Regions from separate parts of the Peribacillus sp. FSL E2-0159 genome, predicted to be linked through region 4. Evidence: riboswitches for the same ligand, from Rfam matches in the RefSeq annotation. Region 4 holds a riboswitch; each other region holds the start of a gene.

Region 1 (2,204 bases), 2.1 Mb from region 4:
TTTATTGTGTCATCCACTATCACCGCTTTTACCTCAGCCTGTAATTCTATCAATTCATCCAAGGTGATGACGGATTCCAGTTCCTCTAGCGGTGCTGTGTATTGAACCCTATGAAGAACCTCTATCTCTTCTTCCACACCTGGATAGCCCATTCTCATTTTTAATAGGAATCTATCCAATTGAGCCTCCGGAAGCGGATATGTTCCCTCGTACTCGATCGGATTTTGTGTCGCCATTACGAAGAAGGGCTTCTCCAATCCCCTTGTTACACCATCAATCGTCACACTTGCCTCTTCCATGGCTTCAAGCAATGCAGACTGAGTTTTCGGCGAGGTCCGGTTAATTTCATCAGCTAAAATAATATGTCCCATTATCGGACCTGGCCTAAAAATGAATTCTTGTTCCTTAGCATTGAAGATTGAAACACCAGTAACATCAGAAGGAAGTAAATCAGGTGTGAATTGAATTCGCTTAAAGCTTGCACCTATTGATTTTGCCAGTGCCCTTACCATGACTGTCTTTCCCACACCCGGAACATCCTCCAATAAGACATGTCCACCGGAAAGGAGTGCCACGATGCTTAGTTCTGCTATATCCCGTTTTCCGATAATCACCTTTTCGATATTCCCTAGAACCATTTCCAGTTTTTGATTGACCTGCTTATAAATCATTCTCTACCTCCCGAGATTCACAGATTCACATTATCACTATTATTTCATACGTTTTCAATATCACGTATTTTACATTAAGATCCAATTAAACCTTACATTGTAAGTTTACTAGATATTCGGTAAACCATAAACGAATTTGTCTAAAAATATTAATGCGGCTTAATGAAAAAGGTATGGTAAACTGTTGCTAAGTGAATATGAACCTTGCAGAAAAAGGTGCTGCCTTGTCAGCTTAATAGGGAATTCGGTTTAAAACCGAAGCTGTTTCCGCAACTGTAAGTGCTAATGAAATAAGATGCATACCACTATTTGAAGACGGTAATCGTATGCCGATTACCGTCCATTTAACCCAAATGGGAAGGTTCTTAGAGTAAAATGACGCACAAGCCAGGAGACCTGCCTTCATTCATCGTATTATGCTCTTCGGAAGATAGGAGATTGTACGGCTCTCCCATCTTTTTTCTACTACAGATACATAGATGCCCGAAGCCGACCAAACCTCTTGGTCGGCTATTTGTTTTGCTGGAAAAAGCAATACGGAGGTCATTCACCCAATACGAAAAAGGAGGAAGAGTTATGGCAAAGAAAGACTTTCGTTTTTTATGCTACCCATACATGCGACCGTATCAACCGTCGATTTTGAAATCCGTACAAACTCATTGACGACACAAATCGGCTTGGCCGCCTCGCTTACTGAGGATGTCCCCGAAGTATACCGTGACTTAATGGAACTGTTGCCCATGGCTTACCATTTAAATGGTTCAGTTCGTGGGAAATTAGCCATTACCGGCGATGATCTCGACCGTTTAAGTGCAATCTACGACCGGTATGTCGCTGAAGTGAAAGATCGAATCGAAACGTTCGTCCTTCCACAAGGCTCAACCGCAGCATGTACTTTGCATACTTGCCGAAGTGAAGCCAAAAAGTCCGTGCGTGCTTTACACAAGGTAAGTCTGGAGAGGGAAATTCCAGGAATTCTATTTGATTACGCTCACTTGCTTGCAAATGTATTATTCGCGATGGCAGTCTACGTCAATAAGCAACAGGGGATCGAGGAGATTCCATTTATAAGTAAATCATACCCAACCAAACCCACGAAAACGAAAACGGAGGAATAAATAATGAAGAGAACCCTACGATTCAGTTGGATTTCCATGCTGATGCTTACCCTTTTCCTTTCCGGATGCGGAGTAAACGATGATCAAGCCGCACCGGATAATAAAGATACTAAGAAGGCCGAAGAAATCAAGGACTATACCGTTACGGATGATACTGGTAAGAAAATAAAATTCGAGAAAATCCCGGAAAAAGTCGTTTCACTTCAGCCAAGCAATACGGAAATTTTATTTGCCCTTGAACAGGGTGATAAAGTCGTTGGTGTGACAGACTTCGATAATTATCCAGAGGAAGCAAAGAATATCGAACATGTTTCTGACTCTGTTAATATCAATGCAGAAAAAATCATTGCCTTGAAACCTGATGCCATCATAGCTTATACCATTGGTGATGAAGCGACACTGAAACCACTCGAAG
Region 2 (2,204 bases), 140 kb from region 4:
ATGCATTTGTCCAAAAAGTATTAGTTTCTTGACTAGTCAATTTAACATCTATTCCTAGCTTTCTAAAATCACCTTGGGTAAATTCTGCGATTGACTTTTGGATGTTGTCTGTACTATTAAACAGTAATTCCAATTGCAATTCTTTTCCGTCTTTTTCTCTAAATGGTTTCCCCTTCACTTGTTTCCATCCAGCATCATCCAATAACTGTTTTGCTTTTTCTGCATCATATTCATAAGGCTCAATTTTAATTTTCGTGTATGGCAAAATAGGTGGAAACAAAGTATCAGCCTTTTTTTCCATACCATAAAAGATCTTATCAATAACAGCCTGTTTATTAAAAGCATGTTGGAGCGCTAACCGAACTTTAAGATCTTTAGTCGCTTCTCTATTTGAGTTAAGAAGCAGCGTTCTAGTAGCTGTAGGTTCTGACAATTTGGTTTCATATTGCCCTGAATTCTTCAAAAATTGGAATGAATCTTGGCTTATGACCCCGTTTCCAAAAATAAAGTCGAGTTCTTTTTTCTCAAAAGCTAATACTCTTGACTCACCGTCAGTAATGACTTTAACAACCACCTTATCTACTTTAGGTTTAGTACCCCAATACTGTTCATTCCTTTTAAAAACTGCAAACTCATTTTTCTTATATTCGCTCAATACCCACGGTCCTGTGCCAATCGGAGACTTGAGTCCGTCCTTAAATGTGTTTTGACTGTCAGGAAAAGCAGCTTCTCCTACAAATCTCAACGGTCTGATGTAAGTTAGTTCTTGAAGAGTTGGATAATACGCGTTGTTCAAAATAAGTTTAAATGTATATTCATCTATTATTTCAGTACCTTTGATTTGGTTAATTAATTCCACCCATTCATGTTGTTTGCGATTATCTAAAATGGTATCAAAGTTTTTCTTAACGATTGCAGCATTAAAGAGGGAACCATCTGAAAATTTAACATCTTTCCTCAGATGGAATACATATTCTTTTCCATCTTTCGATATATCCCAGCTCTCTGCAAGCCAAGGCTGAATTTCTCCGCCTTCACCGTAATAAACAAGGGATTCATATACCATAGCCTGGGAAAAAAACTCATTCGGAAAATATGTGTGTGGATTTAAGTCACCTATATCCCCAGGCCATGAAAAAGTAACAACTTTTTGTTTATCTTTATCTGATGTATTTTCTTGATCTATTGTTGTGTTGCTGCAACCAGTAACAAAAATTGTGAAAATTACTAGTAGTCCAACAAAAGAATGAAATAATTTAGACCGTTTTAAAAACATGTTTTCTCACCTTCAATTATGGAATTTTATCTATTTGAAAAATTACGAAATATAAAAAAGCATTTCCAACCAGATTTAACGGTCAGAAATGCTTATAGTTTAAGAACAAATTCGTCTTCTAGCACTCTAACACCTCCCTATCTCCCGTAGGTTTAACAGCATTTTTAGAACGGGCAGGTTTTCTGACTTAGGTTCATCATCTCCATGCGTCTTCCCGGATATTATCCAGTGACTTTCTTGCATAGGACTCACCAATACAGCGGCGGGACCGTGCCGGATTTTGCACCGGCTTCCCTTTTAAATATTCGCTATTAAACGAATATACCCATTCCAATAAAATATGAAATTTTCCCTCATCTTCATAGTAAAATATAGTGCTTGTCCATCTTAAAATTATTAAGTCAAAACCTTTTGATGCTTCCTTAACACTTTAATAGTTTCATCTCTAATTAATTTTTGATAAACTCAGCAACTAATCATTTCCATCCTAGAAATAAACTAAAAACAGTTTGTAAAAAGGAGAACAACTATCTATTCTTAAGAATTTAACAAATATTAAAAACTCTCCTATATTATACGGTTTTACGATTACAACTCTCTAAAAATGGATATTAACTATATGAAAATAAAATCAAAAAGTTTACCTAATACAAATTATATTCCTTATCACAAATTTATGCCATATCAAATTAAGATCCTGATGTTTTTTAACGGTTCGTTTTGTACGGAGGCAATAATCTTATACAAACAGTTATTTGTAACGACATATATGAATGATAGTGTGTAGATTTTTCATTTTCAGATTTGTATTGCTCCCTCCCGAATAAGCTGTTTTTATAAGTGAATACTCACTTTTTTATTTGAAAGCAACCTAATTTATGTAATAATAGATTCATAACAAAAAAAGAAAGTACTTGAGGGATTCTAC
Region 3 (2,204 bases), 2.7 Mb from region 4:
CAAGCTAATAGCACATACTTATGAAAAAAAATCCTCATGAATGTTTAGCGTGTCGCTAAGCTCTATTGTTTCCTCTTTTTTCATTAAATGGAATACTTTATTGTTTACTGATTTCCTGGTACTATTATACTATAAAAAAATCAGGAGAATGATAGTGAAAAAATATAGAGTTTTAAGGATGGCGGCATTGCTGGGGATTTTGATTTTAACTGGATGCTCACAAGGGATTTTAGAGGGGATAGGCACAAAGACGGCTGCACCGATTGCGGAAGATGACATTGAAGTGGCCGAAGCGGCTGAGAATGGGACCGGGCAGGATTCGGGGGGCCAAATCGATACGGGAGACTGGATAACGGCCGAGTCCCCGGTCCAGCTCCCGCAGCATTTCTCAAGGTAATGGCCTCCGGGTTCCAAGGGAGGAATTCCGATCACAGATGGTTTGGCTTCGGGAGAATGGTTACTATACATTATCCCCTGAAGAAGCATTCCTCGTTTTAACCGAGAATCGGATGCCAAGTGAGAAGTGCGTCTGGCTTACTTTTGATGATGGTTATACAGATAACTACACGGAGGCTTTCCCGATATTAAAAGAAAATGATATGAAAGCAACTGTCTTCATGATCGGGAAGTCCATTGATAAAGGTCATCACCTGACTGAAAATCAAATGGTGGAGATGAGCAGGAATGGGATTTCAATCGAAAGTCATACTTTCAACCATTTGGAGCTGAACCGCATGACGGCAAATCAGCAAGAAGCGGAAATGGTTCAATCGAAGGAGCTATTCGACCGTATCCTCGATCAGGACACGACAGTGCTTTCTTATCCGGTTGGCCGTTATAACGAAGAGAGTCTCTGGCTGTCAGAAGAAGCTGGATACAAGATGGCAGTCACTACCGAACCTGGGGGGGCTTTAAGGGACCAAGGGGTGCATGCCCTGCATCGAGTTCGGATCTCACCTGGGTTATCAGTCGAGGGGTTTGCTGCACTGATTGAAAATGCTTCAAATCATTGAAGGTGGACGGCTCATTTCGTACTTGTTCAGAAAAATCATATAATAATCGATTCTTACATGGTGTATAATGAGGGCAGTGAAAATTATATACATATGAACGATTTGGTGTCTTAATGACTTAAAAGGGAAGTTGGTGAAATGCCAGCGCGGTCCCGCCACTGTATATGGGAGCTGACGGCTGTGTACCACTGTATGAGATATGGGAAGGTGCCGTTGACGATGACCATGAGCCAGGAGACCTGCCAGAATTCGTACACCTGTAACCTACGCGGATGGGAAGGTGTGTGGCAGACCCAAGAGTCCGTAATGATATTGTTGCCATGCAAGCATCTTCCGTTTAACGGGAGGTGCTTTTTGTTTTGGAGGCATCTTCCAGGATTGCGTTTTCTTTATTAGGTGGGAAGAAATTAAATGAAAAGATTGTGGGGAATGAAAATGAAGAAAATTTTTGGTCTGATACTGTTGATGTTGATTACTGCAGGCATGATGGTCGGCTGCAGTGACGCTACTGATGAAGGAAAAGAAAAACAGCAAACGAATCATGCTCAACACGAAGCTTTCCCGATTACGATTAAAGATGCGACAGGGGAAAAAGTAACGATAGAACAAAAACCGAAGAAAATCGTTTCGTTGATACCAAGTAATACGGAAGTGGTCTTTGCACTTGGTTTGGGCAAAAAGGTCGTTGGTGTGTCCGACAATGATAATTACCCGGAAGAAACGAAAGAAATTGAAAAAGTTGGCGGAATGGAAATGAACACGGAGCTGATTGTCTCCATGAAACCTGACCTTGTTCTTGCGCATGCATCAAGTGCCCATAATTCAAATGAGGGTTTACAGCAGCTTAAGGATGCTGGAATAGATGTCCTCGTAGTCAATGATGCACAAAGCTTTGACCAAGTCTATGAGTCTATTGAAATGATTGGACAGGCAACGGGAGAACATGATAAGGCAAAAGAAATCGTTGCGGATATGAAAACGAAGCTCAAGGATATCCAGGAAAAGACCAAATCCGTAAAGGAAGAGGATAGGAAGACCGTTTTAGTGGAAGTTTCGCCTTCACCAGAAATATACACACCTGGAAAAAATACTTTCATGAATGAAATGCTTAATATTATTTCAGCGGATAATGCTGCTGCTGAATTGGACGGTTGGGCAAAAATTGATGAAGAGTCGATGATTGCTGCAAAT
Region 4 (2,204 bases):
TATCGTGATTCAACATATCTTTCAAATTGGTTATGACAATATCCTGCCTATCGCGATAAGCACTTTTCACCAACCCGACAGGTGTATCAGGAGAACGGTAGCGAAGGAGAATGTTCTGTGTTTCAACAATTTGCCTGGTCCGCCTGCCGCTGCGCGGATTATACAGGGCAATGACAAAGTCTGCCATTGCAGCTGCTTCAACCCTTTTAGCGATCAGTTCCCAAGGAGTTAAATGATCACTGAGACTGATCGTACACGAATCGTGCATGACTGGTGCCCCAAGTAAAGATGCACAAGAGTTAATTGCCGAAATGCCAGGAATGACTTCAATGCCCACTCCAGTTTCTTCTTTCCAGCCTTTTTCAATCAATACTTCATAAACCAACCCAGCCATTCCGTAAACTCCGGCATCCCCGCTGGAAATTACCGCAACTTTCTTACCTAGCTCCGCTTGTTTCACTGCTTCCTGTGCACGTGATACCTCTTCAGTCATCCCCGTACTAATAATCGTTTGATCTGTGAGCAGTCCCTGAATGAGTTCAACATAGGTTTTATAACCAATGATGTAGTCACTTTCTTGAAGGGCTTCGACAGCACGTTTGGTAATGTGTTCAAAATTCCCTGGCCCAAAGCCCACGACGAATAATTTACCGTTTGTACTCATTAAGACATCTCCTTTTTACGATTTGTTCTTTGAAATACCCGTATGAGCAGGAAAATCTGGATTCGGTGTCATTTCCCCATCATTGAATTGGTAGATCATTTGTGGAACAAACTCCCCATCATCAATATGGCTGACAATTTGGCGACCGAAATCAGGCGTTTCCACTCGATACCAGTTTCCTTGAGGATAGGCAATCACAACGCAGGCATCCTTACATCTTCCGTTACACCGTGTCCTGGTTGTATGGATTTTCAAATCCAGTCCTTTGGAAGTAATTTCATCGCGAATCGCTTGGGTTACTTCTTCCCCGCCCTTCTTCATGCAGCTGCTTCCATTACAAATCAACAGATGTGTATTTGTACCCATTAAGTTCCAAGTAGTCATCTTCTTCCTCCTGCGTTCAGGGAAAAGGCAAAATAAAAAACCTTAACATAAGAGTCAAGGTTTAAAAAAACTATATGAATGAGGAGCCCCAGGCAAGAATGCCCAATCTCCCAAAATCGTCATAGTCCTTCTACCTTTCCCTCCGAAAAGTATCATGCAATTTTAAAAGCAGGTTTCCTGGCTTACGCTTCATTTTACTTTGTCCCTTCCCGGCAACAATGCCAGTGGCTATCGACAATTTCATCAGCGTTTACAGTAGCGGGGGCTGCATCGGATTTTCACCGATTTCCCTATTATCCCTTGGTTATTCACACAAGAGCACTTTTAAAATTTAATATTTGGTTTTAATATACATTTCTAACTAACTTTATCTATCATATAACAACTTTATCAAAATTCAATAGTTTATTCCGACTGTTTAGAAAAGTTTAATAGTGTATATCCTTCCCACAAGCCTTTCCTTGCAACAAACTTAGTCAAAAAAAAAAGATAGTGTAGCTGGAATTATTTCTTTATGGTACACTATACGAGAATTTTCTAAATAATTACATAAGTTTTATGGTGTTGAATTTTTCGGAATTCAGCTTAAAAGGGAAGCCGGTGAAAATCCGGAGCGGTCCCGCCACTGTAAAGGGAAGTCCTATTACTTTAACTTTAATCCACTGTCAAATGAGATGGGAAGGATGTAATGGGATGATGAACCAAAGCCAGGAGACCTGCCATGAAGCGTGAAACTGTTTCAACCTACGAGGATGGGTGTGCGGATCAGGCAGAAAGGCCCATGGTTGGTTTATGCTGCAAAATTCCTGTTCATTACGCACTTCTTTCCTTTGAGAGAAGTGCTTTTTATGTTGGGCGCGCCTTTCTTGTCAAGATTGATCAGAAAAATTAAAAGTGTTGAAAGGAGAAAGAATGAAAAGAACCAATTGGAAAATTATTTATTTTGTCATTTTACTGCTTTTTGTCCCAAAAAGGGCAATGGCCATGCATATCATGGAGGGCTTTTTACCCATTGAATGGGCTATATTCTGGTGGGCCGTTACCCTTCCATTTTTAATCTTGGGTTACCGGTCCATTAGATCCAAGGTAAGGGAAAACCCAGAAACAAAAATGATGCTTGGCCTATCGGGTGCATTTGTATTCATTTTATCGGCCC

The links. A riboswitch is a leader RNA that binds a small molecule or an ion and turns the genes downstream of it on or off. The one in region 4 is predicted to bind cobalamin.
Region 1: another riboswitch for cobalamin. It lies ahead of NYE63_RS02220 (hypothetical protein); the one in region 4 lies ahead of NYE63_RS12540 ((2Fe-2S) ferredoxin domain-containing protein).
Region 2: another riboswitch for cobalamin. It lies ahead of nikA (nickel ABC transporter substrate-binding protein); the one in region 4 lies ahead of NYE63_RS12540 ((2Fe-2S) ferredoxin domain-containing protein).
Region 3: another riboswitch for cobalamin. It lies ahead of NYE63_RS27920 (ABC transporter substrate-binding protein); the one in region 4 lies ahead of NYE63_RS12540 ((2Fe-2S) ferredoxin domain-containing protein).

The regions. Positions count from the first base shown of each region.
Region 1 covers NZ_CP152053.1:430,694-432,897, reverse strand. Annotated here, with positions in the region: gene NYE63_RS02225 (MoxR family ATPase) at 1-671, opposite strand, end outside; cobalamin riboswitch at 869-1,090, shown strand; partial or broken gene NYE63_RS02220 (hypothetical protein) at 1,248-1,789, shown strand; gene NYE63_RS02215 (ABC transporter substrate-binding protein) at 1,793-2,204, shown strand, end outside.
Region 2 covers NZ_CP152053.1:2,412,599-2,414,802, reverse strand. Annotated here, with positions in the region: gene nikA (nickel ABC transporter substrate-binding protein) at 1-1,276, opposite strand, end outside; cobalamin riboswitch at 1,431-1,620, opposite strand.
Region 3 covers NZ_CP152053.1:5,703,719-5,705,922, reverse strand. Annotated here, with positions in the region: partial or broken gene NYE63_RS27925 (polysaccharide deacetylase family protein) at 329-1,013, shown strand; cobalamin riboswitch at 1,100-1,275, shown strand; gene NYE63_RS27920 (ABC transporter substrate-binding protein) at 1,449-2,204, shown strand, end outside.
Region 4 covers NZ_CP152053.1:2,553,872-2,556,075, reverse strand. Annotated here, with positions in the region: gene cobJ (precorrin-3B C(17)-methyltransferase) at 1-664, opposite strand, end outside; gene NYE63_RS12540 ((2Fe-2S) ferredoxin domain-containing protein) at 680-1,048, opposite strand; cobalamin riboswitch at 1,198-1,389, opposite strand; cobalamin riboswitch at 1,591-1,787, shown strand; gene NYE63_RS12535 (hypothetical protein) at 1,770-1,940, shown strand; gene NYE63_RS12530 (energy-coupling factor ABC transporter permease) at 1,961-2,204, shown strand, end outside.